3 regions of the Pseudocitrobacter cyperus genome follow, and region 3 is predicted to be linked to each of the others. Evidence: riboswitches for the same ligand, from Rfam matches in the RefSeq annotation. Region 3 holds a riboswitch; each other region holds the start of a gene.
The links. A riboswitch is a leader RNA that binds a small molecule or an ion and turns the genes downstream of it on or off. The one in region 3 is predicted to bind thiamine pyrophosphate.
Positions count from the first base shown of each region.

Region 1: linked by a shared signal. The riboswitch ahead of thiM (hydroxyethylthiazole kinase) and the one ahead of thiB (thiamine ABC transporter substrate binding subunit) in region 3 are both predicted to bind thiamine pyrophosphate.
Region 2: linked by a shared signal. The riboswitch ahead of thiC (phosphomethylpyrimidine synthase ThiC) and the one ahead of thiB (thiamine ABC transporter substrate binding subunit) in region 3 are both predicted to bind thiamine pyrophosphate.

Region 1 covers NZ_JAYMYY010000004.1:245,761-256,554, reverse strand. The annotation lists gene VSR74_RS15050 (PfkB family carbohydrate kinase) at 1-271, shown strand, start outside; gene VSR74_RS15045 (GntR family transcriptional regulator) at 245-991, opposite strand; gene thiD (bifunctional hydroxymethylpyrimidine kinase/phosphomethylpyrimidine kinase) at 1,069-1,869, opposite strand; gene thiM (hydroxyethylthiazole kinase) at 1,866-2,651, opposite strand; TPP riboswitch at 2,686-2,782, opposite strand; gene VSR74_RS15030 (pYEATS domain-containing protein) at 2,848-4,725, opposite strand; gene VSR74_RS15025 (hypothetical protein) at 4,722-5,879, opposite strand; gene VSR74_RS15020 (alpha/beta fold hydrolase) at 5,888-6,949, opposite strand; gene VSR74_RS15015 (LysR family transcriptional regulator) at 7,278-8,186, opposite strand; gene VSR74_RS15010 (zinc-binding alcohol dehydrogenase family protein) at 8,291-9,298, shown strand; gene VSR74_RS15005 (RcnB family protein) at 9,426-9,740, shown strand; gene apbC (iron-sulfur cluster carrier protein ApbC) at 9,783-10,794, opposite strand, start outside.
Region 2 covers NZ_JAYMYY010000013.1:18,666-29,459, reverse strand. The annotation lists gene purH (bifunctional phosphoribosylaminoimidazolecarboxamide formyltransferase/IMP cyclohydrolase) at 1-752, shown strand, start outside; gene purD (phosphoribosylamine--glycine ligase) at 764-2,056, shown strand; gene VSR74_RS22535 (DUF1481 domain-containing protein) at 2,121-2,813, opposite strand; gene hupA (nucleoid-associated protein HU-alpha) at 2,826-3,098, opposite strand; gene VSR74_RS22525 (YjaG family protein) at 3,285-3,875, opposite strand; gene nfi (deoxyribonuclease V) at 3,924-4,589, opposite strand; gene hemE (uroporphyrinogen decarboxylase) at 4,599-5,663, opposite strand; gene nudC (NAD(+) diphosphatase) at 5,707-6,480, opposite strand; gene rsd (sigma D regulator) at 6,577-7,065, shown strand; TPP riboswitch at 7,116-7,225, shown strand; gene thiC (phosphomethylpyrimidine synthase ThiC) at 7,311-9,206, shown strand; gene thiE (thiamine phosphate synthase) at 9,206-9,841, shown strand; gene thiF (thiazole biosynthesis adenylyltransferase ThiF) at 9,834-10,586, shown strand; gene thiS (sulfur carrier protein ThiS) at 10,570-10,770, shown strand; gene thiG (thiazole synthase) at 10,772-10,794, shown strand, end outside.
Region 3 covers NZ_JAYMYY010000002.1:151,605-162,398, forward strand. The annotation lists gene leuL (leu operon leader peptide) at 37-132, shown strand; gene leuA (2-isopropylmalate synthase) at 223-1,794, shown strand; gene leuB (3-isopropylmalate dehydrogenase) at 1,794-2,885, shown strand; gene leuC (3-isopropylmalate dehydratase large subunit) at 2,888-4,288, shown strand; gene leuD (3-isopropylmalate dehydratase small subunit) at 4,299-4,904, shown strand; gene VSR74_RS09520 (hypothetical protein) at 5,090-5,296, opposite strand; gene VSR74_RS09525 (sugar efflux transporter) at 5,433-6,611, opposite strand; gene sgrT (glucose uptake inhibitor SgrT) at 6,697-6,849, opposite strand; gene sgrR (HTH-type transcriptional regulator SgrR) at 6,937-8,592, shown strand; TPP riboswitch at 8,629-8,720, shown strand; gene thiB (thiamine ABC transporter substrate binding subunit) at 8,751-9,734, shown strand; gene thiP (thiamine/thiamine pyrophosphate ABC transporter permease ThiP) at 9,710-10,794, shown strand, end outside.

The DNA.
Region 1 (10,794 bases), on a different contig from region 3:
ACCGCTAATTGTACGGCACGATAAAGAGGGCGCATGGTATTTCAGTCAACAGGAACAGGGGCTGGTCGCCCCCTTCCCGGTCGTGGTTGCCGATACCATTGGCGCAGGAGATAGTCACGCCGGCGGCACGCTGGCTGGTCTGGCATCGGGCTGGACGCTAAGCGAATCGGTACGGCTGGGCAACGCGGTGGCATCCTGGGTCGTCGCTCATCGAGGCGGTGATTGCAGCCCAACCCGCGACGAACTACTCCTCGCACACAAAGACGTATAAATCACTGCGGCAGTGGCTGATGCTGTATTCAATCGGCCGCTGCTGCTGATCGAGCGCCACCTGTTTGATCACCAGAACGGGGATCTTTTCATCCATTTTGATATGCGACTGAAATTCAACATCTGGCATTCGGGCGCTGACGCGAGAGCATGTACGCTGTGGGAAAATATGCTGACTACGAAAATAGTCGTACAGAGAAATACCGATGGCATCAACATCATGGATTAACTGCGCAGGCACCCATGATTCTTCGATAGAGACCGCTTCATCATCCACATAGCGGATCCGCTTGAGAAGAAAAACATCACTTTGCGGGGCGACGGCCAGTTGTGTCGCCACCTCTTCCGGGCAGGGAACAACTCTTTTGTTAACCCATAGCGTGTCCGGCTTTTTGCCGCGCAGCACCACCTGCTGAGAGAAACCGCGCGCCTCTTTCAAAGAATATTCAAAAATATTATTGATTTGCGTACCATAGCCACGCGCTCGGGTCACTACGCCTTCATCCTCCAGCGTCTGCATCGCCTTGCGTACTGTAATGCGTGACACACCGGTTAACTGACTCAGGTCGCGCTCGCCGGGCAAAATATTGCCGTGCTCCAGCACACCGTTGCGCACGGCATTTTTTACCGTTTCAGCAAACTTAAGGTAGAGCGGCATATTATCGCCCGCGGCAATTCGCTCATTGAGCTGCGCAATCAACCGGGTATGTGCTTGTTCCATTTATCTTTCTCTGCAATAGGCCCCAGGCCAGTATAGCCCGGAAGAGTACGCTCTGGCAGAGGAAATAGCAGTGAACATTACCACCAGGCATGGAAATGGTGCACCGGGCCAATCCCGCTGCCGACCTCCAGCGTATCGGCCTGCGCCAGCGCGGCGGAGAGCCAGGTTTTAGCTTCCAGCACCGTGTCACCCCAACTGCGATGACGCGGACGTAGCGCCGCCAGCGCGGCAGAGAGCGTACAACCGGTACCGTGGGTGTTTTTAGTCTGTACGCGCGGCGCGGTAAAACGCTGTTCACCCTCGCGGGTAAAGAGCCAGTCAGGACTTTCGGCATCATCCAGATGACCGCCCTTCATCAACACGGCACCACACCCCATAGTCAGCAGCGCGCGTCCCTGTTCGAGCATCTCCCGTTCGTTGCGCGCATGGGGAACATCCAGCAACGCCGCGGCTTCCGGCAGGTTTGGCGTGATTAACGAGACCTGGGGCAGCAGGCGTTTACGCAGAGTTTCCACCGCTGCCGGGGATAACAGCGCATCGCCGCTTTTCGCCAGCATTACCGTATCCAGCACCACGTTTTCCACACGGTGGCGCTGCAAACGCTCCGCCACGGCTTCCACAATATCCGTTTCCGCCAGCATGCCGATTTTGGTGGTATCAATGCGCACATCGTTAAAGACTGAATCCAGTTGCGCCGCGACAAAATCGGGTTCAATACGGTAGACCGACTGCACTCCATGCGTATTTTGCGCCACCAGCGCCGTGATCACCGAACAGCCGTATGCGCCCAGCGCCGAGAACGTTTTCAGATCAGCCTGAATCCCCGCACCGCCGCTTGGGTCAGTACCGGCTATCGTTAATGCGTTAATCCGTTTCATGCCAGCGCCTCCCCGTTGAGTGCATACAGCGCATCGAGGAAAGCCGGGGTAAAACTGCCAGGCCCCTTCCCTGCGGCGGCCTGTGCGCCCGCCCGCTTCATAAAGGCGCAGGCGGCAGCAACATTATCGAGCCTGTCGCCCGGCAGCGCACAACTCGCGGCAACCACCGCCGATAGCGCGCATCCGGTTCCAACCACGCGAGTCATCAGCGGATCGCCGCCCGTAACGGCGACAACACGTTGACCATCAGTGATGTAATCCACTTCGCCCGTCACCGCCACAATGGTGTTGATCTGACGCGCCAGCGCCTGTGCGGCAGGCAGTGCCGCGGCCGCAGTGTCGGTTGTGTCCACGCCGCGCCCGCCCGCGCTGATTCCGGCAAGCGCCATAATTTCTGAGGCGTTAGCGCGAATAGCGGCAGGTTTTAACTTTAAAAGTTGCTGACAAAATTCCGTGCGCAGCGTCAACGCGCCCACCGCCACCGGGTCAAGCGCCCAGGGTTTGCCTGACTGGTTCGCACTCAGCGCGGCGGCATGCATTGCCTGCGCGCGCGGCTGAGTCAGCGTACCGACGTTTATCAACAGCGCATCGGCAATCGCAGAGAACTGCGCGGCTTCCTGCGCATCGATCACCATCGCGGGCGATGCCCCCAGGGCAAGCAGAACATTGGCGGTAAAGGTCTGCACGACATCGTTAGTCATACAGTGAACCAGGGGGGCGTGTTGGCGGAAAAGATGTAGCGAATGCGCAATTTGCGCGGGACTAAGCGGCTCTGCTTGCATGGTTTGCTCCTGCCAGGACGTTCAGAAGCAATGACCGGATGGTCTCTGACTTCCCTACGCTGGCATTATCCAGATCAGGTGGTACGGGTTTTTCTCAGCCTTCACAAAGAAGGGCACCCCGAGTCATTTAAAATCAGTGTCGATAGTAATGCCCGCAGATCGTCTTGTAAACGGCAAAAGCCCAACACCACGGGCATTAGCGCTCTTTTACGATTTTTGGCGCATCAGGAATGCTCGCGAGATCGATTTCAAGTTCATCCCCGGTTTTCGGCAACCATACCCCAACCGTGAAGCCGCCCCATACCTGCAGGCGCAATTGCGCTCTGCGCCCCCGGAAAGCGACTTTCATTATCGAAGGTGAAAAAGTAGGATGGAGCACAAACCACGCGAAATCGCCGAGCGCCACACGCTCTGCGCTATCTGCCTCAACGATCAGCGCAACGTTAACCCAGTTTTGTCGTTTCGAAGCCGAGAACGCCGCCGCGATCCGAAAACCGCCCTGCCTCGCTTCCCCGCCAAAACGCCCCTTGTTGGGATCATCATCCGGGCCTGGCGGGCGCCTGAACGCGGGGAGATCGATAGCGTCATCAGGGCCAACAGAGAACCAGGATGAGGAAGTCACCTTATCGTAATCTTCCGGGGGATGAGCCGGTGAGTTGTCCTTGCCGATGATCTCTATCTGGCCTGCACTTACCCTACCTTCGAATATGACGAGGGTATCCTGGGTGCGAAGCCTACCAGACGGATTCCTGTGGGGAACCAGCAGGTGATGTTCTTTTAATGCGGCCTGATCCCGGGCGAGCCATGTGAATGTAGGGCCCGCGCCCCGTTGCAGCGGAAGCTCCCTGTGCCAGCGATTATAAAGACGATAAAACCGCTTCACCGCGGGGGATATCTTCCCGCTACTGCTTTTAGCAAGGTAATCGGATATTCCTAAGGCCATCTCAGCAAACAACTGATTCGTATAGCGAAAATAGGGAGAGCCGGCAACCTGGGCTTGCGCCAGGTACGTAATTGCCTGCTCAACCGTCTTCTCCAGAGAGGCCGTCGACGCGTTGCTGGCCGTGCTCAGCGTCAGGCTGGCACGAATGACATGCGCCTCAAACGCCCAACTGGCGCGCTCAACCAGCGCGTCTGCCCAGGCAAGATCGATACTCTGAAATATGTCCGGAAAGCGAATCGCCAGCAGACCGACCAGCATTGCCCGCCAGGGATCCGCATCATCGCGCAGCAATGTCCAGCGATCGCTCAGGCCAGGAATATCATCACGAACAGCGGTAGCATCAGCCGAAGTCCCGGCGTCCAGGGTGCGGATGAGCGCCCGTAGACGTGGGTCGACAGGCAGAATACTAAGCTCGATATCTGCGGCTGAAAACGGTGGGGCGACAAGCACAATTTTCGTTCCTCCCTGATAGAGCGGAAGCAGACATCTCTCAATACGCACCCCCTCGCTGGAAGCCGAGAGCCTGACGCGCTGCCCGGCCCAGGGATTACGCAAGGGATCGGCAGGTATTTCGATTTCCAGCCGCCCGGGAAATAACGCCATACGCGATTGGCCGCTGAAGAGACCAAAGGTTTCACGCCCGTTTTTCTCCTCGGATAGTCCAATAGAAAGACGTATTTTCTTGCGGGAAATGTCAGGAGCAACATTCGATAAGTGTTCAGATACCAAATCACTTTCCCGGGAGCGACTGGCTGTCTCGCTCTCATCGGCATCAAATATCCTCCACATAGACTGAAGTTGCTGGTTCATCGATGGTGGGACTTCCGCTACCGTCTGCTGACTGGTCGAATCAAAAAAGCTCGTCTTACTGCCAGATGAAGAGAGCGCAGTAAACGAAGGCAGCACCACGCTGTTGACTCTCCCTTCTTCTACCTGAAACACAACAGATTGCGGCGATACGCCCGCCGGGCTTATCTCAGCCGAATAGATACCGGATTTCAGATCATCCTGCCGAAAGATACGATTGTCAGGCGTGGCGACCCAGTCGGCGATAGTTTCCCCCTCCCCGGTGATCCTGACCGTTCCAACCGATAAATCACCGGGAGCTTCGAAGTGCAGCGTTGTTTTCATGGCACAGTTACCCATTGATCAAACAAGGGCTCCTTGGGCTGGAGCAATAAGGTGTAGTGGTTATTGTCCCTGACGGCAATGGCATAAAGCGCCTCCAGCCCCGGCGGAACAGTCGTCGCCCACGCACCGGCATTTCCCGCCGCCCGAGTCTGTAACCACGGTGAAGCCGGGTCATTCTTCGGGCTGATGATGAAGGCATAATCCTGCATTCGCTCCGGCGGATCCGTGATGACAATAAGCGGCAACCTGAATTGGGTAGCGTCGGGAAAAACGACAGGAAGCATGTCCGTTTGAGCAACGGCGTAGTAAGGCTCAAACGGCAGGTCTTCCCAGTGCCCAAAGAAGACGCGACGCAGTGATTTCAGGTCGTCGAGGAGATCGCGACAACTGACGCTCCACCTGCCACGCCGCCATCGGGCCGACGATCCGCTCAGGCCTTTCAGCACGGCCTGAGTGAATCGCCCGAATCTGAGATCGCTGTCCGCTGCCTCGGCACCTTCATACGCCAGCGCCTTTTCCGCAGCCGCACAAAGGAGTGCGACACGATTGTGCGTCGCCCCCGCAGGGGAAACGTTGAAAAAGCGACAATCCTGTACTCTCCTTTCTAATTCCAGCTCGGGAACATATTCGCCACAGGAGTCCGAAAACATGACTGCGCTGGCGACCGTGGGCATTTTCCTGAGCGAATAGGCAAGAAGGCTGACATTGACGTGCGTCCAGATATTCCGGGCAGCTTTATTCAGATCGTCCAGAAACAGTATCGGCTGCTGGAGGTGAGAAGCGCCATGCCCACAGCAATAAAAAAACGCAGTACACCCCTCGTCAGAGAGTCGTTCGATCCACTTTTCCCCCCTGTCCATAACGTTACTGTAATTTGCTGCGTCGACGGGGCCTTGCGTCCAGGCGTATCTGTTTTCCCCCGGAGCCGGGTCTGATATTAATACTTCCAGCGTTGCGAGAGGTGCTGCCAGCCTGTCCTTGTTGTCGACGAGCCAGTCACACATGAGTTTGGCACTGTCTGCGGCGCTGGGGATATCAGGAACGCCTCGAAGCTTTTCATAGACCCCCTGCGCAGCAGCAGGATAATGCCCAACGCCGATGACGAAAGCATGGGTCTTTGGGCCGACAATGGGACGATCCAGTATTAGCGTCATTGAAAACCTCACAGAACCTGTAATGCCTGAAGGCGCACGCGTGAACGGGCGTAAAATTGTGGTCGTTGAAAATATTTAGAATGTGCTTCCGCGACGCCAGTAATGGAATTGAATACCAGATCCTCCACGCCCTGGAACAGGGGTTTTGCTTTGAATGCTAAAGGATCAATGGGGTCGAAAACATTAAGCCAGTGTTTTACGCAATCGGGTTTACGGATGAGTGGGTTTTTAGCCAGCACATCGAGTGACATAAATAAACCGGGCTGTGAACCGACCGTTAAAAGCGCATCAATCTTGAGATCTGCGGGCAGACCTGCCGCTGCCGGTTCAATCAACATATCGACGAGGATGACCCCGCCCATACTGTGCCCGATAACCACGAGGGGGCCCTTTTCCGCTTTTGCCGCCTCATAAGCGCTGATCAATGCCTGGCCTATTTCATTGCGAATGTCATTTCGCCGCGACCCATTTTTGAGATAGACAAAGACGTCACCGAAGAATTGCCCGATCGCAGGAGAGAGTTTGCCCCGAACAGCGCCAAAACCAAGCGTTGAGGCTGCATTGCGCACACGGTCAGTTGCATTTTCAACGGCCTCCTGGATACTGCTGATAATGCCAAAAGGGTTAGCAGGACTCTCTTTTTTCAACTGGCTGGCAAGGGTACCAGGGCTGAGATCACCGGCAAATACGCTGCTGGCCGTTTCTGTCGCAATCAGTTTCGTTGCCCTGCGAAAGACGGAGATCTCCTCCGGGGTGAACTCGGCGCAATTCTGCTCTGCTTTATCAGCAATTTCGGAGCAAATTGCATCCAGTGCCGCCACGGGATCCTGAATACCTATCGCACCAATAGAAATAGCAGAGTCGCCATTTTTGGCGTTACCATTTCCAGCGAGCCCCCCGCCCATTACCATGGATTTACCTATATTCAGAGCGTAGGTATCACTCCCTTTATTTGTCATAAAAACATCAGGATTAATTTCCGGAATATACTTTCCCCACATCGGAGAATGGATTCTGAGAGGGTCATTGTCAAAAAGCAGAGTCTGGAAAAGTTTATCCCGGTTACGCACCGCAGTGCGATACTCCTGAGTATCACGCGTTGCGACGCCATGCACGAACACTAATTGCGCCATACATCCTCCCACCCGTTTTTTTTGAGTGTAGATGATACAAAAAAAACTGATGTGGGGTATTCACTGCGACGCTATAAATAAAAACAACAACAGCTTCAAAATCATTTAATTAAAAAATCAGCGCACAGAAAATATATTAATATTTAAGTCTAAAGTATTAGTAGATGCCCCTGTTAATAACGCGCTACACAAACCATTTTTCATTGCAAGCATGCGACCCAACTTAACGGTTATTCAATCCCCAGGACGGCGTGATGGCCGGGAGCTAGCCCCGGCGCAGCATCAGCGCTTCGCAGCGCTCTTTTACCGCGGCATACAGTAACCGCACCGCAGGCGAAAGCTGCTTGCGATGCGGGCAGATCATATTCAGCGGGACACAGTCACCCTCATAGCCCGGTAGCAGCAGTTTCAGCCGCCCTTCAAACACATCTTCGCTGACGTCGAGCCAGGATTTATTGGCCACGCCTTCCCCGGCAATTGCCAGACGGCGGATCACCTCTGCGTCATCACTGATGATTGTGCCGTTGACCTGAATTTCGTGCGTTTCCCCCCTCGCCGTGAGCGTCCAGCGGTCAAATAACCGGCCGCGCAGCACATAAGTCAGCGCATCGCACTTTTCCAGTTCGGCGGGCGTTTCAGGCTCGCCGTGCTGTGCTATCCACGCGGGTGAAGCCACCAGTACCCGGCGGTTATCGGGCGCAACGGGCAGAGCAACATAAGAGGCATCATCATTGGTGCCGTAGCGAAACGCCACGTCGACCGGATCTTTAAACACATCAGTGACCTGATCGGAGAAAAGTATGCGCAGCTTCAGCGCCGGGTGGCGTTCGCGGAACTGACGGAAAATACCAAGCAGCAGATTGCGTCCTAAATCAGAGGGCACCGCAATTTGCAGCGTGCCGCGAATTTCATCATCCGGCGTCTGAATCTGCTGCAGACCGGCCTGCATCGTTTCCAGCATCTGCGTTGCGTAAGGCAGCCAGGTTTCGCCTTCCGGCGTTAAGCGCAGGCTACGCGTGGAGCGGGCAAACAGACGAATATTGAGCGCCGTTTCCAGGCGTTTAATGGCGGAACTCACCTGTGCCGGAGGCAACCCGGCCTCGCGTGCCGCTTCGCTGAAACTGCTTAACGCCGCCGCACGCACAAATAGGGTTAAATCTTCCAGCCTGAACATTTTCACTCCTCAACGATAAGTCCTGTCACCGTGAACACATTTTTTCAGCAAATATCACCAGATAATATCATTCTTATAATTTATCCAACATCACAGAGGTTGATATGAAAGCAATTGCGATTACTCAGGCTGCCGGCGCGCAGAGCAACATTGATGCATTAGAAGAAATTACGCTGCCCGTCCCTACGGCTAAAGGTCACGATTTGCTGGTCGAAGTGAAAGCTATCTCCGTTAACCCGGTCGACACCAAAGTACGCGCCGGTTTTAGCGGTGATACACCGCGCGTTCTCGGCTGGGACGCAGTGGGTGTGGTGAAAGCGGTCGGCGAAAGCGTCACCCTGTTTAACGCGGGTGATGAAGTCTGGTACGCCGGTGCGTTGACGCGACCGGGCAGCAACAGTGAGTTCCAGTTGGTCGATGAGCGTATTGTCGCCCGCAAGCCACGGTCGCTGGATAACGTATCCGCCGCCGCCCTGCCGCTGACCTCCATTACCGCCTGGGAGTTACTGTTCGACCGCCTCGGTGTTCAGGAACACGGCAATGAAGGCGATGTGCTGCTGATCGTCGGTGCCGCGGGTGGTGTGGGCTCCATTCTCACCCAGCTCGCGCGTAAGCTCACCAAAATGACCGTTATCGGTACGGCGTCACGCCCGGAAACGCAGAAATGGGTGGCGGACGCGGGGGCGCATTACGTTATCGATCACAGTAAACCTATTGCCGAAGAACTGGTTCGCATTGGCATTCCGGCGGTGACGCACGTCGCCAGTCTGACGCATACGGATAAGCACTATTTGCAGTTGATTGAAGCCCTCGCCCCACAAGGTAAGCTTGCGTTAATCGACGATCCTGAAACGCTGGATGCGCGCCCCTTAAAAACCAAAAGTATCTCGCTGCACTGGGAGTTCATGTATACCCGCTCGATGTTTGAAACGCCGGACATGATAGCCCAGCACCAGTTGCTGACCCGCGTGGCGACACTGATTGACGACGGTGTGATTAAAACCACGCTGGGTGAAAAACTGGGCACGATCAGCGCCGAAAATATTCGGCAGGCGCATCGCCAGTTAGAGACGGGCAGGACGATGGGTAAACTGGTGCTGGAAGGGTTCTGAGGCGGCGCTGTTACAATTTTTACTAAAAAACCGATTCTGTGATACAAAAGAGGCTCGATCTGCCTGTTAATTTTAAGAGAAAAAGGCAGACTCTCCCCTGAGCATTCTGGTTATCGTTGGAGATAGAATGGGTAAATGTAGATTATGGCTTCTGGCTGGCCTGATGGCCGCCGGAACCGCCTTCGCCGCGCCGGGTAGCGGTATTCAGAAGTATGAACTGAAAGAGTTTGTCGCCGATTTCACCCACTTTAACATCGGGGACGCTGTGCCGGAGATGTACCGTACCGATCAGTACAACATCAAGCAGTGGCAGCAGCGTAACCTGCCCGCCCCCGCAGCCGGGACGCACTGGACTTACATGGGTGGGAACTACGTGCTGATTTCCGACACGGACGGGAAAATCAGTAAAGTGTATGACGGTGAAATCTTCTATCACCGGTAATGAAATGGGCGCATAACCCGCAAAGGTTATGCGCCAGTAGAGTTAAACCGCGCGGAAGGCGATTTCGCCGGGAATAACTTCACCCTGCCAGTAGAGCTGAGCGGCTGTCAAATCAGCCAGTTGGCGATAAATCTGCGTAAATTCACTGTCCGGGCGGTTCACCACCGTCGGCGTGCCTTTGTCGAGATCTTCACGCAGGCTGATGTGCAGCGGCATCTGACCAAGCAACTGTGTATGGTATTTCTCTGCCAGTTTCTCCGCACCACCGGTACCGAAGATGGGCTCGTGATGACCACACTGGCTGCAAATATGCATGCTCATGTTTTCCACGACACCCAGCACCGGCACTTCAACTTTCTCAAACATCACGATACCTTTTTTGGCATCGATAAGCGCGATGTCCTGCGGCGTCGTCACGACAACCGCACCAGTAACCGGAATATTTTGCGCCAGCGTCAACTGAATGTCGCCGGTGCCCGGCGGCATATCCAGCACCAGGTAATCGAGATCGGGCCACAATGTTTCCTGAAGCATCTGCATCAGCGCCTTGCTGGCCATCGGGCCGCGCCACACCATCGCGTTTTCATCAGTAACCAGGTATCCGATTGAGTTCGTCGCCAGCCCATAAGCCATAATCGGCGCCATATGAGTGCCGTCCGGCGAGGTTGGACGCTGGTTTTCCGCCCCAAGCATGGTTGGAATGGAAGGGCCATAAATATCAGCATCAAGAATACCGACTTTCGCCCCTTCCGCCGCCAGCGCCAGCGCCAGATTGACCGCGGTAGAGGATTTCCCTACCCCGCCCTTCCCGGAACTCACGGCAATGATGTTTTTCACACCATTGATACCGGGCTGATTTTTAACGCGTTTCAGCGTCGCGATGTTATGGGTTAGCTTCCAGTCAATGGCATTCGCACCGGTAATGCGCAGAAGATCGGCACTGCATTGCTCTTTTAGCTCTTCAAACGCGCTGCTCCAGACAAACGGCATCTGCAGCTCAATGTGCACGGTGCCATCCAGCAGCGTGACGTGATGCAGCGCCTTCAGCGTGGTG
Region 2 (10,794 bases), on a different contig from region 3:
AGCCGGCATGCGTCATTGTGAAACACGCCAACCCCTGCGGCGTGGCAATCAGTCACTCTATTCTTGACGCCTACGACCGTGCTTATAAAACCGACCCAACTTCCGCATTCGGCGGCATCATCGCGTTTAACCGCGAGCTGGATGCTGAAACTGCGCAGGCGATTATCTCCCGTCAGTTTGTTGAAGTGATCATTGCGCCATCCGCCAGCGAAGAAGCGCTGAAAATCACCGCCGCAAAACAAAACGTGCGCGTGTTGACTTGCGGTCAGTGGGCGGAGCGCGTTCCGGCTCTCGATTTCAAACGTGTGAACGGTGGTCTGCTGGTTCAGGATCGTGACCTGGGAATGGTTGGCGCGGAAGAGTTGCGCGTCGTGAGTAAACGCCAGCCCACCGAGCAGGAGCTACGCGATGCGCTGTTCTGCTGGAAAGTGGCGAAATTCGTGAAATCTAACGCCATTGTCTATGCCAAAGGCAATATGACCATTGGAATCGGCGCAGGACAAATGAGCCGCGTCTACTCTGCAAAAATCGCGGGTATCAAGGCTGCCGACGAAGGCCTGGAAGTAAAAGGCTCCTCTATGGCATCCGACGCTTTCTTCCCCTTCCGTGACGGTATTGATGCCGCGGCAGCGGCAGGTGTAACCTGCGTAATCCAGCCTGGCGGTTCTATCCGCGATGACGAAGTGATTGCCGCTGCCGACGAGCACGGTATCGCCATGCTCTTTACCGACATGCGCCACTTCCGCCATTAATGGAGCGAAACATGAAAGTACTCGTAATTGGTAACGGCGGACGCGAGCACGCGCTGGCCTGGAAAGCGGCACAGTCGCCGCTGGTTAATACCGTTTTTGTTGCACCGGGCAACGCTGGCACTGCGCTGGAGCCTGCGCTGCAAAACGTTGCTATCAGCGTAACGGATATTCCGGCGCTGCTGAGCTTCGCGCAGAACGAGAAGATTGACCTGACCATCGTTGGCCCGGAAGCACCGCTGGTGATTGGCGTGGTTGATGCGTTCCGTGCAGCAGGCCTGACAATCTTCGGCCCAACCGAAGGTGCTGCGCAACTCGAAGGTTCGAAAGCATTCACCAAAGACTTCCTGGCGCGCCACAAAATCCCAACGGCGGAATACCAGAACTTCACCGAGATCGAGCCTGCACTGGCTTATTTGCGTGAGAAAGGCGCGCCGATCGTCATTAAAGCTGACGGTCTGGCAGCCGGTAAGGGCGTTATCGTGGCAATGACGCTGGCGGAAGCAGAAGCCGCAGTTCACGATATGCTGGCGGGCAATGCCTTCGGCGACGCGGGCCATCGCATTGTCATCGAAGAGTTCCTCGACGGCGAAGAAGCGAGCTTTATCGTGATGGTCGACGGCGAACACGTATTGCCGATGGCTACCAGTCAGGATCACAAACGCGTAGGCGATAAAGATACCGGGCCAAACACCGGCGGCATGGGCGCGTACTCTCCTGCCCCGGTGGTAACGAATGACGTCCACCAGCGCACCATGGAACGTATCATCTGGCCAACGGTGAAAGGTATGGCGGCGGAAGGCAACACTTACACCGGTTTCCTCTACGCCGGGCTGATGATTGATAAGCAGGGCAACCCGAAGGTTATCGAGTTCAACTGCCGTTTTGGCGATCCGGAAACCCAGCCGATCATGCTGCGCATGAAGTCCGATCTGGTTGAACTCTGTCTGGCAGCCTGCGACGGCAAGCTGGATGCGAAGACCTCCGAATGGGACGAACGAGCTTCACTCGGCGTGGTGATGGCCGCAGGGGGTTATCCCGGCGATTATCATACGGGTGATGTGATCCATGGCCTGCCGCAGGAAGAAGTAGAATACGGGAAGGTCTTCCAGGCGGGCACGAAACTCTCTGACGATGGGCAGGTACTAACCAACGGCGGCCGCGTGCTGTGCGTAACAGCTCTGGGTCATACGGTTGCCGAAGCGCAGCAACGCGCCTACGCGCTGATGAGCAATATCCACTGGGACGGTAGTTTCAGCCGTTCGGATATCGGCTATCGGGCGATTGCGCGCGAGCAAGGCGAATAACGGGCAATTCAACATGCCCGGTGGCGCGATGCTTGCCGGGCATGTTTAGCCCTCTCAGTCGGGCTTAAAAACTCTTTTCCATTGGCTGCCAGGTACAGTAGTCCTGGTTAGCCACCAGCAGCAGTTGCGTCCCTTCAGGCGACTCCAGCCAGGCAATGCTCACTTCCATCGAAGAGTGGCGTTGACGATTCTCTACGCGCGCAAGCGCCCGACTGTCGAAATCAGGGGTGATCACTTCACCTTCACAGGTCGTTACTGTCTGGTCTGCATGCCAGCGCCCCTGACGCAGCACCACACGCCCAAGGCGCAATGCATCGCTGGTCTGGTGGATCTGCTCTGCACGATAGCGATAAAGCGCCACCTGGTCACTGGAGAGTTGCTGTTTCTGTCCGTCGACTTCACGCTGCATGAAGCTCAGTTCACCGCGGCTATCAAAACGGGCACGAATATGTTCGGAGGGTTTACTGTAGATATTCAGTTCAATCAGCGAAAGCCGATCGCCCTGCCAGCGGTATTCACTGGTTGAAGTGGCGCCACTGTGCCACGGGCTGAAAACAGCCAGAAGATGAGTTTCCCCACCGGTGTCTTTGCGCCAGATGCGTACAGCCCCCTGGTTGTCGGCGTACCCGCTCGCGGTGAACGGTGGTAACGCGCTGTTATGGCTACAGGCTGAGAGCAACAGGACACCTCCCAACACCGCCACAGAACGCCAGATAGACAAAAGGGGTGATACCACCCCTTCGCTAAAACTGTTCACTGCCACGCGGTCTTACTTAACTGCGTCTTTCAGTGCTTTACCAGAAACAAATGCCGGCACGTTAGCTGCGGCGATTTTGATTTCTTTACCGGTCTGCGGGTTGCGGCCAGTACGCTCAGCGCGGTGGTTCACTTTGAAGGTGCCGAAACCAACCAGTTGTACTGCATCGCCTTCTTTCAGAGACTCAGTAATAGCAGCCAGAGTGGATTCCAGAGCGGCTTTAGCCTGGGTTTTGGACAGTTCTGCTTTGTCTGCAATTACATCAATCAGTTGAGTCTTGTTCATAAGTTATCCTTACAATGTGTTTATCGCTTGCTAAGCATCGAGTGCGACGAAAATGCCAGAAAAGCACTCTCCTGCATACACGCACCGATAGCCACTTTTTTTCGCCCCCCAAATGTAGACCAGACGGGGGGCGGAAGGGAAGCCTTCAGGCACGACAATTCAGGCGGTAAATCACGTTTTCTTGTCTCATTGCTTAAAATTTATACCAATATTGCTCTCGCCGGCCTCTTTAAGGTCTGCGCGCAGCCCTTTTATCAGCTCAACATCGCGTTCTTCACTGTCGGCTAAAACTCGGAAAATTTCCCACTGAATGTCCCATTCCTGTTCCACAGCCGGGTTCTCTTTGAGCTCTTCATCGGTCATTTCGCGACCAGCCTGAGTCATTTCCAGCATCGCCACGGTAGTAATAGAACTCTTACTGACTTCGATAGCGTGTTCCAGCGTTTCACCACTCAGACGGGAGTGCACCAGTTCGCTCAGTGCGACGCAGGCATCAATCGCCGGATAAACCCCGTACATGTCAAAATCATCCGCCGCCGGGATCGCTTCTTCCAGCTTTTCGAGCTGGCTGTCGAAATTCACCTTCGCGTCTTTCACCGTCAGCGTTTCCCAGATGAGATCCAGAATACGGCGATAAACGTGCGGGTCGCCAAACTCTGACTCTTTGCAGAACATGGCGTAGTTCGGGTACATGCGCTCGCACAGGCAGGCCATAAACGTGACGTGCTGCCAGCTTTCCAGCTTCTCCAGGCGCAGGTGAATCGGGTTTTGTAACATGATGAGTTCTCAAATGCGGAAATTAGCCGCAGTTTACCTGAATTGTGGTTATTTTGCTGTAAGGCGCGTAAAGGCAGCGCGTTCAGAAGCGACGGCATCCGCCCAGCGCGTTGGCTCCGGCAGTCGATAGCCTTTCATACAGCGTTGCACCCATGCCAGAGCGCTATCGGTGCTCACCCGATGTCCCGTGGCAATAAACAACGGATTACAACGCGCTTTACTGCGCCACACCCACGCCAGTTGTTCGCCTTTATCCATCAACGGCGCTAACGCCCCGGGTTCGCTGCCAAGCGGCTCAAACTTCCCACACAGCCGTTTTTTCGCCACGCCAATCGTCGGCACATCCACCAGCAGACCAAAATGGCTGGCAACGCCCAGACGGCGCGGATGCGAGATACCGTGACCATCGACAAACACCATATCCGGCTTTTGCGACAGCTTTTCCCACACCGCCAGCAGCGCCGGGTATTCACGAAATGACAGGAAGCCGGGAATGTAGGGCATGGTGGTCGCAATGCGCGCCACCTGATACTCCACCAGCTCAAGCGAGGGATATTTCAACAGCACCATCGCCGCTCGCGTCACTTCACCACCCTGCTCAAAACCGACATCAGCCCCTGCGATCAGATCCGGTGGATCTTTATCCAGGCGATCCTCACGGATCACAGAAGAGGCGAGTTCAATTTGCTGAGCGCGTAGCGACGCGAGATCCATAATCACTCCTTACTGATGATAAGGTACAGAGAGACGGTGTACCGCCTCAACAAACGCCCCGGCGTGTTCCGGCGGCACATCCTGATGGATGCCGTGACCGAGGTTAAAGACGTGGCCTTCGCCCTTGCCGAAGCCTGCCAGAATAGTCGCCACTTCTTCCTCGATGCGCACAGGCTGTGCGTAAAGCATGGATGGATCCATATTGCCCTGCAGCGCCACTTTATGGCCCACGCGGCGACGCGCATCGGCAATGTCGGTTGTCCAGTCGAGACCCAACGCATCACAGCCGGTTTCCGCCATCGCTTCCAGCCACTGCCCACCGCCTTTGGTGAACAGCGTCACCGGCACACGGCGACCGTCGTTTTCACGCAGCAGGCCATCGACAATTTTGTGCATGTAGTAGAGCGAGAACTGTTGGTAGTCGCGCCCGGTGAGCACGCCGCCCCAGGTGTCGAAAATCATCACCGACTGCGCGCCAGCTTCAATCTGCGCATTCAGGTAGAGGGTGACGCTTTTCGCCAGCTTATCGAGCAACAGATGCAGCGTTTGCGGTTCGGCATACATCATCTTTTTGATAACGGTAAACGCTTTGCTACTGCCGCCTTCGACCATATAGGTCGCCAGCGTCCACGGGCTGCCGGAGAAACCAATCAGCGGCACTTCGCCTTTCAGTTCGCGGCGGATCGTGCGCACCGCGTTCATCACGTAACCCAGTTCACCTTCTGGATCAGGGATCGGCAGCTTATCGACATCCGCTTTACTGGTAATCGGTGAGGTAAAGCGTGGGCCTTCACCCGCTTCAAAATAGAGCCCGAGTCCCATCGCATCCGGGATGGTCAGAATATCGGAGAACAGAATAGCCGCATCCAGCGGGTAACGGCGCAGCGGTTGCAGCGTTACCTCACAGGCCAGTTCGGCATTTTTGCACAGGGACATAAAATCCCCGGCCTGAGCACGGGTGGCTTTATACTCCGGTAAATAGCGGCCCGCCTGGCGCATCATCCAGACAGGGGTGACATCTACAGGCTGACGCAGCAGCGCACGCAGGTAACGATCGTTTTTAAGTTCGGTCATTTTTCCATTCCTTGAGCTCTTTCACGCCAGTGTAACATGAGTGTCACTCATACTCTGCCCGGCAGAGTGCGACAGTGTCTTCGATAAGCCGACGTGCGACGGTTCCTGGCGGCGGCAAAAGCGGTAAATCGTCATAGCGATACCAGTTAGCTTCCAGCAGCTCTTTCGGGTCGATCGCGATATCGCCGCTGTCATATTCGGCCATAAACGCGGTCATCAGCGATTGCGGGAATGGCCATGGCTGGGAAGTGACATAACGCAGGTTTTTGATTTTTATACTGCTCTCCTCCATCACTTCACGCGCGACGGCCTGCTCGAGCGTTTCGCCCACTTCGACAAACCCGGCCAGTACGGTATGTATGCCATTGCGATGACGGGTATGTTGGGCCAGCAGAATGGAATCATCACGGCGGATAGCGACGATAATGCAGGGGGCGATTTGCGGGTAGTAGCGTTGGCGGCAGTGGCCGCAGAGCATTGCCCACTCGGTTTTACTCGGGTGCATGGTATGCCCGCAGTAGCCGCAGAATTTATGCGAGCGGTAGAACTCCGCTAACTGCACGCCACGCCCGGCCAGTTGAAACAGGCCCGCATCCTGGTCGAGAATTTGCCGCAGCGAGCCCATATCATGGCGACGTGGTTGCTGAATCAGCCACACCGGCGAGCCTTGCCATTCACCAATCCGCAGCGCGCGTTGCCCCGCAAGATCGAAATTTCCCGCTTCGCCCCAGGGTAATTCACCGCCCGGCAACCATAATTTTTGCTCATGGCTGACGACCCACCAGCCGATGTCTAATTTTTCAATTATACGATCCATATCTATTGCACTACCTTTGCTTCACTGGCATGTTATTTACATTATCGTTACATCTTAGTGCGCAGTCTTTAAACCCACTTGTGCGGAGTCAATCACATGTTAAACCAGCTCGAAAGCCTGACGGAGCATGTTGGAGGCAGTAACAAACTGGTCGACCGCTGGCTCAACATACGCAAGCAATTGCTTGTCGCTTATTCCAACCTGATTGGGATTAAGCCTGGCAAAGAATCGTTTATACGGCTGAATGAAAAAGCACTGGATGATTTTTGTCAGCGACTGGTGGACTACCTCTCCTCCTGTCACTTCAGTATTTATGAACGCATTCTCCATAAATTGGAAGGCGACAATGCGCTTTTAACCGCCACCAAAATCTGGCCCAGGCTGGAAGCCAATACCCAGTTAATTATGGAATACTACGACTCCAGCCTGGAGACGGCCATCGATCACGATAATTGCTTTGAATTTCAACAGGCGTTGTCGGATATCGGCGAAGCGCTGGAGGCGCGTTTTGAACTCGAAGATAAGCTAATTATGCTTGTGCTGGATGCAATGCACGAGAATGGCGGGATCAAACGTCCCGCTTGAGATTTTACGCATTAACGCGTAGTTTACATTCATTGCCCCTTTAGAGGGGCTACATCTTGTCGGAGTGCCACGTGTGAAAGCACAGGCTGAGACCGTTAATTCGGGATCCGCGGAACCTGATCAGGCTAATACCTGCGAAGGGAACAAGAGTAATTTAGTTTTATGCCTTTGCCTTCACGGGCGCTGTGCAGCCATTACTCCATCCGTCGTCTGACAAGCCATATCCTTTCAATCTGGTATGCGCTATGTCTACAACAAAACTAACCCGCCGCGAACAACGCGAACAGGCTCAACGCTTTATTCATACTCTGGAAGGCACTGCTTTCCCTAACTCGCGCCGTATTTATCTTACAGGCTCACAGGCTGGCGTGCGCGTCCCCATGCGCGAGATCCAGCTAAGCCCGACGCTCATCGGCGGAAGCAAAGAGAACCCGCAGTTCGAAGAGAACGAAGCGATTCCGGTTTACGATACATCTGGCCCCTACGGCGACCCGGCAGAAACGATTGATGTTCGCCAGGGGCTGGCAAAACTTCGCCAGCCATGGATTGATGCGCGTGCAGATAGCGAAACGTTAACAGCGCGCAGCTCCGCCTATACCCAGTCACGCCTGGCAGATGAGTTTCTCGATGCGCTGCGCTTCACCGGCCTGCTGACACCAAAACGTGCGCGACCCGGCAAACGCGTCACCCAACTGCACTATGCGCGCCGGGGGGTAATCACCCCGGAGATGGAGTTCATCGCCCTGCGCGAAAACATGGGGCGCGAGCGTATTCGCAGCGAAGCGCTGCGTCAGCAGCATCCGGGGCAAAGTTTCGGTACGTTGCTGCCGCCAAATATTACGCCTGAGTTCGTGCGCGCCGAAGTGGCGGCTGGTCGGGCGATAATCCCGGCCAATATTAATCATCCGGAATCAGAACCGATGATCATCGGGCGCAACTTCCTGGTGAAGGTGAACGCCAATATTGGCAACTCGGCAGTCACCTCCTCTATTGAGGAGGAGGTGGAAAAACTGGTGTGGGCGACACGCTGGGGAGCCGATACGGTGATGGATCTCTCAACGGGTCGCTACATCCATGAAACCCGCGAGTGGATCCTGCGCAACAGCCCGGTACCGATTGGCACAGTACCGATCTACCAGGCGCTGGAGAAGGTCAACGGGATCGCTGAAGATCTCACCTGGGAAGCGTTCCGCGACACACTGCTGGAGCAGGCGGAACAGGGCGTCGACTACTTTACCATTCATGCGGGCGTACTGCTGCGCTACGTGCCGATGACCGCCAAACGCCTGACGGGGATTGTGTCACGCGGCGGATCGATCATGGCGAAATGGTGCCTGTCGCATCATCAGGAAAACTTCCTCTATCAGCACTTCCGCGAAATCTGTGAAATCTGTGCGGCCTATGATGTCTCGCTGTCACTGGGCGACGGCCTGCGCCCGGGCTCCATTCAGGATGCTAACGATGAAGCTCAATTTGCCGAACTGCATACCCTGGGTGAGCTGACGAAAATCGCCTGGGAGTATGACGTACAGGTGATGATTGAAGGCCCCGGCCATGTGCCAATGCAGATGATCCGCCGCAATATGACTGAAGAGCTGGAACACTGCCACGAAGCGCCTTTTTATACACTCGGGCCGCTCACCACCGACATTGCCCCTGGTTACGACCATTTCACCTCCGGGATTGGCGCGGCAATGATTGGCTGGTTCGGCTGCGCCATGCTCTGTTATGTGACGCCAAAAGAGCACCTTGGCTTACCCAACAAAGAAGACGTAAAACAAGGGCTTATCACATATAAGATAGCCGCCCATGCGGCAGACCTGGCAAAAGGCCATCCCGGCGCGCAAATTCGCGATAACGCCATGTCGAAAGCGCGCTTTGAATTTCGCTGGGAAGATCAGTTCAACCTCGCCCTCGACCCCTTCACCGCCCGTGCGTATCACGATGAAACACTGCCGCAGGAATCTGGCAAGGTTGCTCATTTCTGCTCCATGTGCGGCCCCAAATTCTGTTCCATGAAAATCACCCAGGAAGTGCGCGATTACGCAGCGCAACAAGCCGTGGAGGATGGCATGGCCGGGATGTCCGGGCAGTTCCGCGCCCGGGGTGGCGAAATTTATATCCCTCAGGAGAATCAATAATGTATCAGCCCCATTTTCCCCCGGTTCCTTTCCGTTTAGGTCTCTATCCCGTTGTCGATAGCGTGGAGTGGATCGCACGTTTGCTGGAAGCCGGTGTGCGCACAATCCAGCTACGCATAAAAGATAAGCAGGATGATGAGGTAGAGGCTGATGTCATCGCCGCCATCGCGTTGGGTCGGCGCTATAACGCGCGTTTGTTTATTAATGACTACTGGCGTCTGGCGATTAAACACCAGGCTTATGGCGTGCATCTGGGGCAGGAAGATCTGGAAACGACCGATCTCGATGCGATTCGCGCAGCCAACTTACGGCTTGGCGTGTCGACCCATGATGATATGGAAATTGACGTCGCGCTGGCGGCGCAGCCTTCCTACATCGCCCTTGGCCACGTATTCCCCACGCAAACCAAGCAGATGCCTTCCGCGCCGCAGGGGGTGGAGCAACTCGCCGTACATATCTCACGGCTGGGAGATTACCCGACGGTTGCCATTGGCGGTATCAGCCTTGAACGCGCCCCAGCGGTGCTGGCGACCGGCGTCGGCAGCATCGCTGTCGTGAGTGCGATTACGCAGGCCGCAGACTGGCGCGACGCCACCGCAAAGCTACTGGCGCTGGCAGGAGTGGGCGATGAATGATCGCGATTTCATGCGCTACAGCCGCCAGATGTTACTGGAGGATATCGCCGTGGAGGGCCAGCAAAAATTGCTCGCCAGCCGGGTGCTTATCGTCGGGCTCGGCGGGTTGGGCGCGCCTGCGGCGCTCTATCTTGCCGGCGCGGGCGTCGGCACATTAGTGCTTGCCGACGATGACGAAGTCCATCTCAGCAATCTTCACCGTCAGATTACGTTTACCACGCACGACATCGCCCGCGCCAAAGCGGATGCGACACGCGAGCGACTGGCCGCATTAAACCCGGATATCACTCTCACAACGCTCACCCAGCGGCTGGCGGGCGATGCGCTCAGGCAGGCGGTACAAGAAGTGGATCTGGTGCTCGATTGCACCGATAACATGGCAACGCGCCAGGCGATTAACGCCGCCTGTGTGGCGCTGAACACGCCGCTGATCACCGCAAGCGCGGTAGGGTTCGGCGGGCAGATAATGGTACTGACGCCGCCGTGGACGCAAGGCTGTTACCGTTGTCTGTGGCCGGACGATGCCGAACCAGAGCGCAACTGCCGCACAGCAGGCGTCGTCGGCCCGGTGGTTGGCGTAATGGGGACATTGCAGGCGCTGGAAGCCATCAAGCTGTTAAGCGGTATGCCCACCAGCAATACCTTACGTCTGTTTGACGCCCGCGCGCACCAGTGGAGAAACCTGGCGCTGCATCGCGCGGCGGGCTGCCCGGTTTGTGGAGGTCGCCATGCAGATTCAGTTTAATGACGAACCCATGCAGTGCGCGGAAGGACTCTCCGTCACCGCCCTGCTCACCAAACTGGAACAGTTAAAACCGGGCGTCGCGCTGGCGCTCAATCAGCAAATCCTGCCGCGCGAGCGTTGGGAACATCACATTGTGCAGGACGGCGATCAGATCCTGCTTTTCCAGGTTATAGCCGGGGGCTGACATGTTACGTATTGCCGATAAAAT
Region 3 (10,794 bases):
CAGTACCACTAAAAGCATATCGAATTTACCTGGAGCATGACGACAATGATCCGCAGCACTCGTTTCATCAGCCTACTACTACTAAACGCCTCATTTGTGCGCGGTGGGCTGGTGGACGACGTTAAGCGTTAAGTCATCTTCCAGTAAGACGAAACCCGCGCCATTGCGCGGGTTTTTTTTCGCTCGTAGCAAGGCGCCCCTGGTAAACTAAGGACCTCAAACATGAGCCAACAAGTCATTATCTTCGATACCACCTTACGTGATGGTGAACAGGCGTTACAGGCAAGCCTGAGTGTGAAAGAAAAACTGCAGATTGCCTTAGCCCTTGAGCGTATGGGCGTCGATGTGATGGAAGTCGGATTTCCGGTCTCTTCACCGGGTGACTTCGAATCCGTACAGACTATTGCGCGCAACATCAAAAATAGCCGCGTCTGTGCGCTGGCTCGTTGTGTCGAGCATGACATTGACGTTGCAGCAGAATCCCTGAAAGTAGCAGAAGCGTTCCGTATCCATACTTTTATCGCCACCTCGCCGATGCATATTGCCACTAAACTGCGCAGTACGCTGGATGAAGTGATTGAACGCGCGGTATACATGGTGAAACGCGCCCGCAATTATACCGACGACGTTGAGTTCTCCTGTGAAGATGCTGGCCGGACACCCATCGATCAGTTAGCACGTGTGGTAGAAGCGGCCATTAATGCCGGTGCGACCACCATCAACATCCCTGACACCGTTGGCTACACCATGCCGTTCGAATTTGGCAATATCATCACTGGCCTGTATGAACGCGTGCCGAACATCGATAAAGCGATTATCTCCGTTCACACCCATGACGATTTAGGCCTGGCTGTCGGCAACTCTATCGCTGCAGTCCATGCCGGTGCCCGTCAGGTTGAAGGCGCGATGAACGGTATCGGCGAACGCGCCGGTAACTGCTCGCTGGAAGAGGTGATCATGGCGATTAAGGTGCGCAAGGATATCCTGAACCTGCATACCAACATCAACCACAACGAAATCTGGCGCACCAGCCAGACGGTCAGCCAGATCTGCAACATGCCGATTCCGGCCAACAAAGCGATCATTGGCAGCGGCGCCTTCGCGCACTCCTCCGGTATTCACCAGGACGGCGTACTGAAAAACCGCGAAAACTACGAAATCATGACCCCGGAATCCATCGGCCTGAATCAGGTACAACTGAACCTGACTTCCCGCTCTGGCCGTGCCGCTGTAAAACACCGCATGGACGAGATGGGCTACAAAGAGACCGACTACAGCATGGATCACCTGTACGACGCCTTCCTGAAGCTGGCGGACAAAAAAGGCCAGGTCTTCGATTACGACCTGGAAGCGCTGGCGTTCATCAACAAGCAGCAGGAAGAGCCGGAGCATTTCCGCCTGGATTACTTCAGCGTGCAGTCAGGCTCCAGCGATATCGCCACCGCCTCGGTCAAACTGGCCTGCGGCGATGAAGTGAAAGCCGAAGCCGCCAACGGCAATGGCCCGGTCGACGCCATTTACCAGGCGATTAACCGTATCACGCAATACGACATCGAACTGGTGAAATACGGCCTGAGCGCCAAAGGCCACGGCAAAGATGCGCTGGGTCAGGTGGATATCGTCGTTACCCATAACGGTCGTCGCTTCCACGGCGTTGGCCTGGCGACGGACATCGTTGAATCTTCCGCGAAAGCGATGGTTCACGTCCTGAATAACATCTGGCGCGCCGCCGAAGTTGAAAAAGAGTTGCAACGCAAAGCTCAGAATAACGAGAACAACAAGGAAACCGTGTAATGTCGAAGAATTACCATATTGCTGTGTTACCGGGTGATGGTATTGGCCCGGAAGTGATGACACAGGCATTGAAAGTACTGGAAGCCATCCGTCAGCGTTTTGATATGCGCATCACCACCAGCCACTATGATGTGGGCGGTGTCGCGATTGATAATCACGGTACGCCGCTGCCGAAAGCCACCGTGGAAGGTTGCGAGCAGGCTGACGCCGTGCTGTTTGGCTCCGTTGGCGGCCCGAAATGGGAACATTTGCCGCCGAACGATCAGCCCGAGCGCGGCGCGCTGCTGCCGTTGCGTAAACACTTCAAACTGTTCAGCAACCTGCGTCCGGCGAAACTGTACCAGGGGCTGGAGGAGTTCTGCCCGCTGCGCGCCGATATCGCCGCTAACGGCTTCGACATTCTGTGCGTGCGTGAACTGACCGGCGGTATCTATTTCGGCCAGCCGAAAGGCCGCGAGGGCAGCGGTCAGTACGAAAAAGCGTTTGATACCGAGGTGTATCACCGCTTTGAAATTGAACGTATCGCCCGTATTGCCTTTGAATCTGCGCGTAAACGTCGTCGCAAAGTGACCTCAATTGATAAGTCCAACGTGTTGCAGTCCTCTATTTTGTGGCGCGAAATCGTCAGCGAAATTAGCCGCGAATATGCAGACGTTGAACTGAACCATATGTACATCGACAACGCCACCATGCAGATGATCAAAGATCCGTCGCAGTTTGACGTGGTGCTGTGCTCCAACCTGTTCGGCGACATTCTCTCTGACGAATGCGCGATGATAACCGGCTCAATGGGCATGCTGCCTTCCGCCAGCCTGAATGAACAAGGTTTTGGCCTGTATGAACCCGCGGGCGGCTCTGCGCCGGATATCGCCGGGAAAAACATCGCCAACCCGATCGCCCAGATCCTGTCGCTGGCGCTGCTGCTGCGCTACAGCCTGGACGCGAACGACGCGGCGGATGCCATTGAAAACGCGATCAACCGTGCGCTGGAAGAAGGTATCCGCACCGGTGATTTGGCTCGCGGCGGCGCGGCGGTCAGTACCGATGAAATGGGCGATATTGTGGCCCGCTATATCGCTGAAGGGGTGTAATCATGGCAAAGACACTGTATGAAAAATTGTTCGATGCCCATGTGGTTTATGAAGCCCCCAGCGAAACGCCGCTGCTGTACATCGACCGTCACCTGGTGCATGAAGTGACGTCCCCACAGGCGTTTGATGGCCTGCGCGCGCACAATCGCCCGGTGCGTCAGCCGGGTAAAACCTTCGCCACCATGGATCACAACGTCTCAACGCAGACTAAAGATATCAATGCGTCCGGCGAGATGGCCCGCATTCAGATGCAGGAACTGATTAAAAACTGCAAAGCGTTTGGTGTAGAGCTTTATGATTTGAATCACCCATACCAGGGCATTGTGCACGTCATGGGGCCGGAACAGGGCATCACTCTGCCTGGCATGACGATTGTCTGCGGCGACTCTCACACCGCGACACACGGCGCATTTGGCGCACTGGCATTTGGCATCGGCACCTCCGAAGTGGAGCATGTGCTGGCGACGCAAACCCTGAAACAGGGTCGCGCCAAAACCATGAAGATTGAAGTCAAAGGCACCGCAGCACCAGGTATCACCGCGAAAGACATCGTGCTGGCGATTATCGGCAAAACCGGCAGCGCGGGCGGCACCGGCCATGTGGTCGAGTTCTGCGGCGACGCTATCCGTGCCCTGAGCATGGAAGGCCGCATGACCCTGTGCAACATGGCAATCGAAATGGGGGCGAAAGCGGGCCTGGTTGCGCCGGATGAAACCACCTTTAACTACGTCAAAGGTCGGCTGCATGCGCCAAAAGAGAAAGATTTTGACGACGCCGTCGCATACTGGAAAACCCTGCACACAGATGAAGGCGCTCAATTTGACGCAACCGTCACCCTGCAGGCCGAAGAGATTGCCCCGCAGGTGACCTGGGGGACTAACCCGGGCCAGGTGATTTCTGTGAATGACATCATTCCCGATCCGGCGTCATTTACCGATCCGGTTGAACGCGCATCAGCGGAAAAAGCGCTGGCCTATATGGGTCTGAAATCAGGCGTACCGCTGACGGAAGTAGCTGTCGATAAAGTATTTATTGGTTCCTGTACCAACTCACGCATCGAAGATTTGCGCGCGGCGGCGGAGATTGCCAAAGGGCGTAAAGTCGCGCCGGGCGTGCAGGCGCTGGTTGTGCCAGGCTCCGGCCCGGTAAAAGCGCAGGCGGAAGCGGAAGGGCTCGATAAGATCTTTATCGAAGCAGGCTTTGAGTGGCGCTTGCCGGGCTGCTCCATGTGCCTGGCGATGAACAACGACCGTCTGAACCCGGGCGAGCGCTGCGCATCCACCAGCAACCGTAACTTTGAAGGCCGTCAGGGCCGCGGCGGACGCACCCATCTGGTCAGCCCGGCAATGGCAGCAGCGGCAGCCGTTACCGGTCACTTCGCCGATATTCGCAGTCTGAAATAAGGAAACCATCATGGCAGAGAAATTTACCCAACATACCGGGCTGGTGGTTCCGCTGGACGCGGCGAACGTCGATACCGACGCCATCATTCCAAAGCAGTTTTTGCAGAAGGTAACGCGCACCGGTTTTGGCGCGCACCTGTTCAACGACTGGCGCTTCCTCGACGATAAAGGCGAACAGCCGAACCCGGAATTTGTGCTGAACTTCCCGGTTTATAAAGGCGCGTCGATTCTGCTGGCGCGAGAAAACTTTGGCTGTGGCTCCTCGCGTGAGCACGCCCCCTGGGCGCTGACCGATTACGGTTTTAAGGTGGTTATCGCCCCGAGCTTCGCTGATATTTTCTACGGCAACAGTTTTAACAATCAGTTGCTGCCGGTGACGCTGAGTGACGCACAGGTTGATGAACTGTTCGCGCTGGTGCAGGCGAATCCGGGCATCACCTTTGAGGTGGATCTGGAAGCGCAGGTGGTGAAAGCGGGCGATAAAACCTACAGCTTTAAGATTGATGACTTCCGCCGCCACTGCATGCTGAACGGCCTGGACAGCATCGGCCTGACGCTGCAACACGAAGACGCCATTTCGGCGTATGAGAATAAGCAGCCGGCGTTTATGCGCTAGTACTTCCCTGACGTAAGTAAAACCCGGTGAAAGAGCCGCACCGGGTTTTTATTTTATCTCTCAACGGGAAAGTCAGACGCATCAGATAGCGCCACGCAGGAGGCGGGTTCTCCGCCCACAATATCGCAATCACGATACTCTCCCCCGCTCTGCCTCACCGGAAAATGGCTGACATTTGATAGCCCTTAGCAGCCAGTGACATCTCCGCCAACGACCTGGCAATCCCGGTATTGCCCATTGCTTTGTTCAATCGGAAAATGGTTGGCATTGGCGAGCCCCGAACAGTGCGTGGCCTCCCCTCCACTCAGCATGCAGGAACGGTACGCCGCTTCGGCGCAGGAGATCGCCGAAATGGATATAACCAACGATAAAATCAGCAATTTATTCATCATCCTTCCTCTGGCTCATGTTTAAGCAATAGCCAGAGGATAAGGCATTTTCCTGCAGAAAAGTGGGCCGATACGACGATTCGGAATACATCAAGATAATGACAGCCAGCATCCTGCCTCCATGCAGGGCATACCTGAATCACACGTCTTTCACCCGGCTGGTCATAAACAGCGTCACCAGCGAAATCGCGGCAATTACCCAGTACACCATCCCGTGACCAAAACTCTGCGCGATGGCTCCCTGAATCACCCCCGCCAGAATCACGCCCGTTGATATGCTATTGGTAAACAGCGTTGTCGCTGACCCCGCGCGCCCCGGCATTAAATCCTGGAACCACAGCATGCCGATCCCGGCGACGATGCCAATGAACACCGCATTAAATAGCTGTAAAATCAGCAGTGCCGTTTCGCTGTGGAACAGAATCAACCCCACGTAGAACAGTACGCCAAAGGCTACCGATGTCACCATCATCCGCCGCTTGCCGAAGCGTTTAACGTAGTAGCCCGCAAGGATCATCGCCGGAATTTCCAGCCCGGCTGCGGTGCCCATCAGGATCCCTGCCAGTTTATCCGGCAGGCCGAGATCGCTGCTGATCCACAGCGGCATGTCGATGATATACATGGTGTTGCATGTCCACATCAGCGTTGAGGCGATAAACAGCATCCGCACGTTGGGATCTTTCCAGCCGCTGACCTGGGTGATTTCAACGTCCGCCGCCTGCTCAACACGCGCCACAGACGGCAGCATTAGCGTAATCATCGCCAGGCTGATGGCAAAAATCCCGGCGGCAATCGCGAACATCATCGTAAAGCCGTAATTCAGCGCCAGCATAAACGCCAGCGGCGGGCCAATTACCCACGCCAGAGAAAGCTGCGCACGCATCACCGAACTGAACATCACCACTTCCCGCGCCGAGCTGTCTGCATACTCACGCGCCAGTGCAAAAAGCTGTGGCATCGCGGCATTGGCGATAGACGCCAGCAGCACGCCGCAGGTGATCAAGGTTAAATAGTGACGATTGAAGGCGAACAGCAGCGCATTTCCCACCGCCATCAGGCAGCAGAACATAATCAACTTGCGACGATCGCCCTGACTGTCAGATCGTTTTGCCAGCCACAGGCTGACCAGGATCCCGGCGATAGCATTAACCGTATAAAACAGCCCCACCCAGAACGGCTGTGCGCCCACTTCCCGGCTGAGAAACAGACTGAGCGTCGGCGCCTGTAACGCCCCGGCAACGCCCATCATAAACGCCACCAGCATAAAGGCCGCGTAGACACCGTTGAGACGTCGTCCCATCGTCATAATCCAGAGCATGAGAGATCCTTTAGCGCACGAGAAATAAAAAAAGCCAGCAGATGATACCTGCTGGCAAATACTCAGTCACACATGATTTGGCGATTTAGTGTTCAGAGGTCGAGCGCGTAACCTCCCACTGCATCAGATCTTCAAGCATTTTGAGCCGCATCCCTGCCATCTGGCGGGCCAGCCAGCAAACATGGCGTGTCGCGTGAAAATAGCACTGATAGAACTGACGTGTGGTTGACCTCTTCATATTCACCTCCCCGCTTCATCGAAACTGATTATTGGCTTAATATAGGGATTAATAAATTGCTGAGTTTTTGTCAGGAGTTCCCCTTTTATGCCTTCTGGTCGACTGCAACAACAATTCATCCGGCTGTGGCAATGCTGCGATGGCAAGGCGCAGGAAACGACGCTGAACGAACTGGCGGAGCTACTGAGCTGTTCACGCCGCCACATGCGCACCCTGTTAAACACCATGGAAGAGCGCGGCTGGCTGACCTGGGAAGCCGAGGCCGGGCGCGGTAAACGGTCACGTTTAACCTTTCTCTATACCGGGCTGGCATTACAGCAGCAGCGGGCAGAAGACCTGCTGGAACAGGATCGCATCGACCAACTGGTGCAACTGGTTGGTGATAAATCGACGGTGCGGCAAATGCTGGTCTCGCATCTGGGGCGCAGCTTCCGCCAGGGGCGGCATATCCTGCGCGTCCTCTACTATCGCCCGATGCAAAATCTGTTGCCTGGCACGGCGTTACGCCGTTCAGAAACCCATATCGCCCGGCAGATTTTCAGCGCCCTGACGCGCATAAATGAGGAAAATGGGGAACTGGAAGCCGACATTGCGCACCACTGGAAGGAGATTTCCCCTTTGCACTGGCGCTTTTATTTGCGCCCAGGTATTCATTTTCATAATGGCCGCGAGCTGGAGATGGAAGACATTATCCGCTCGCTGGAGCGTATTAACGCTCTGCCGCTCTACTCCCATATCACGCAAATTGTCTCTCCCACCGCCTGGACGCTGGATATCCATCTCTCCCACGCCGACCGCTGGCTGCCGTGGTTGCTGGGCCATACACCGGCGATGATTTTACCGCGCGAATGGCCTTCACTCCCCCATTTCGCCCATCAGCCGATTGGTACCGGCCCTTATGCGGTAGTGCGCAATAATCAGAACCAGCTCAAAATACATGCCTTCGAAGAATACTTCGGGTTTCGCGCATTAATAGACGAAGTGAATGTTTGGGTACTCCCTGATGTAGCGGAAGATCTTAGCTGCGGGCTCACATTGCAGGGCACCACGCAAAGCGAGCAGGCCGTCGAAAGCCGTCTTGAAGAGGGCTGCTACTATCTGTTGTTCGACGCGCGTTCACCACGCGGCGCTAATCAGAATGTGCGCCGCTGGCTGAGTCACATACTTTCCCCGGCGAATGTGCTCTATCACGCCTCTGAACAGTATCAGCAGTACTGGTTCCCGGCCTACGGCATGCTGCCGCGCTGGCACCACGCACATAGAAAAATCAGCGAAAAACCCGCCGGGCTGGAACGCATTACGCTCGGTTTCTATCGCGACCACGTCGAACATCGGGTTATTGCCAGAATTATGGAAAAACTTCTGGCAGAACATAGCGTTAAACTGGAAATTCATGAAATCGATTATGACGAATGGCACAGCGGCGAGGTGGTCAGCGATGTGTGGCTTAACAGCGCTAATTTCACCATGCCGCTGGATTTCTCCCTGTTTGCCCACCTCTGTGAAGTGCCGCTTCTTCAGCGCTGCATCGCGCGCGACTGGCAGGGCGACATTCGTCAGTGGCATGCGGGTGAACTGGATCTCCCGACCTGGTGCCAGCAGCTACTGGAGCAGCAGGCGATTGTGCCGCTCATCCACCACTGGCTGCGCATCCAGGGGCAACGCAGTATGCGCGGGGTGCGAATGAACACGCTGGGCTGGTTCGACTTTAAATCCGCGTGGTTCGCTCCGCCGGATCCATAGCGCTTTTGATTTATTCACGTAATCATTACAATAGCGAGCTACTCAACGGGGTGCAGAAGTTTGCTGAGAGATACCCGTCGAACCTGATCCGGATAACGCCGGCGGAGGGATTTGAGGCCAACTCAAAATCCTTTGCCACCTGCTTACTGAGGTGCAAAGTGTTAAAAAAATGTCTGCCACTGCTGGCGCTTCTCGCCATGCCAGTTTTCGCCAAACCGGTGCTCACGGTTTACACCTATGACTCCTTCGCTGCCGACTGGGGCCCGGGCCCGGTGGTAAAAAAGGCCTTTGAAGCCGACTGTGACTGCGAGCTGAAATTCGTGGCTCTGGAAGATGGCGTTTCCCTGCTTAATCGCCTGCGCATGGAAGGGAAAAAAAGCAAAGCTGACGTAGTGCTGGGGCTCGATAACAATCTATTGCAAGCCGCCAGCCAGACAAAATTGTTCGCTAAAAGCGGCGTGCCGGTAAGCGCCGTTAACGTTCCCGGCGGCTGGAGCGATGACACCTTCGTGCCCTTCGATTATGGCTATTTCGCCTTTGTTTATGACAAAAACAAACTGAAAAACCCGCCGAAAAGCCTGAAAGAACTGGTTGAGAGCGATCAGAAATGGCGCGTGATTTATCAGGATCCGCGCACCAGCACACCGGGGCTTGGCCTGCTGCTGTGGATGCAAAAAGTCTACGGCGATGATGCTCCGCAAGCCTGGCAAAAACTGGCGGCAAAAACCGTCACCGTCACTAAAGGCTGGAGTGAAGCCTACGGCCTGTTCCTGAAAGGCGAGAGCGACCTGGTGCTGAGCTATACCACCTCCCCGGCGTATCATATTATCGAAGAGAAAAAAGACAACTACGCCGCCGCGCCGTTTGCCGAAGGGCACTATTTACAGGTAGAAGTGGCAGCGCGCACTGCCGCCAGCAAACAGCCGGAACTGGCAGAAAAATTCCTGAAATTTATGGTATCTCCGGCGTTCCAGCAGGCCATTCCGACCGGCAACTGGATGTATCCGGTGGCCGGAGTAACGCTGCCTGCGGGTTTTGATGCGCTCGCCAAACCGCAAACCGCGCTGGAATTTACTCCGCAGGAAGTGGCCGCAGAACGACAGAACTGGATTGCAGCATGGCAACGCGCCGTCAGCCGTTAATTCCCGGCTGGTTCTGGCCAGGCCTCACAGCGGCGGTGCTTATCGTCGCTGTGGCGCTGGCTGCGTTTCTGTCACTCTGGTTAAGCGCCCCGGAGGCAAGCTGGCATACGCTGCTGGCCGATAGCTATCTCTGGCATGTGGTGCGTTTCTCTTTCTGGCAGGCATTTCTCTCTGCGCTGCTGTCGGTTGTGCCTGCCATTTTCCTCGCCCGCGCACTCTATCGCCGCCGCTTTGCTGGCCGCGAACTGTTGCTGCGCCTGTGCGCAATGACGTTAATTCTCCCTGTTCTGGTCGCGGTATTCGGCATTCTGAGCGTTTACGGTCGCCAGGGTTGGCTGGCGCAGATTTTTGCCGCCCTGGGGCTGGAATGGCGCTTCTCGCCCTACGGCTTACAGGGCATTTTGCTGGCGCACGTCTTTTTCAATATGCCGATGGCGACGCGTCTGCTATTGCAGGCGCTGGAACAGATCCCCGGCGAACAACGTCAGCTTGCCGCCCAGCTCGGCATACGTGGGTTTAACTTCTTTCGCTTCGTGGAATGGCCGTGGTTACGTCGGCAAATCCTGCCCATCAGCGCGCTTATCTTTATGCTCTGCTTCGCCAGCTTCGCCACCGTGCTTTCACTGGGCGGCGGGCCGAAAGCCACAACCATAGAACTCGCCATTTACCAGGCGCTCAATTTTGATTATGACCCGGCGCGGGCGGCGATGCTGGCGCTGATCCAGATGGCCTGCTGCCTGACGCTGGTGCTGATTAGCCAGCGTCTGAGCAAGGCGATTGCCGTCGGTAATACGCAGATGCAGGGCTGGCGCGACCCGGACGATCGCCTGCACAGCCGCCTGAGCGATGGCCTGCTGATTACCTTTACCCTGTTGCTGATGCTACCGCCGCTGCTGGCGGTGATCGTCGATGGCGTCAATCCGGCAATGTTGAATACGCTCTATCAGCCCGTGCTCTGGCAGGCACTCTGGACTTCACTGCGCATCGCCGTTGTCGCAGGCTTACTGAGCGTGGTGCTGACGATGATGCTATTGTGGAGCAGTCGTGAGTTGCGCGCGCG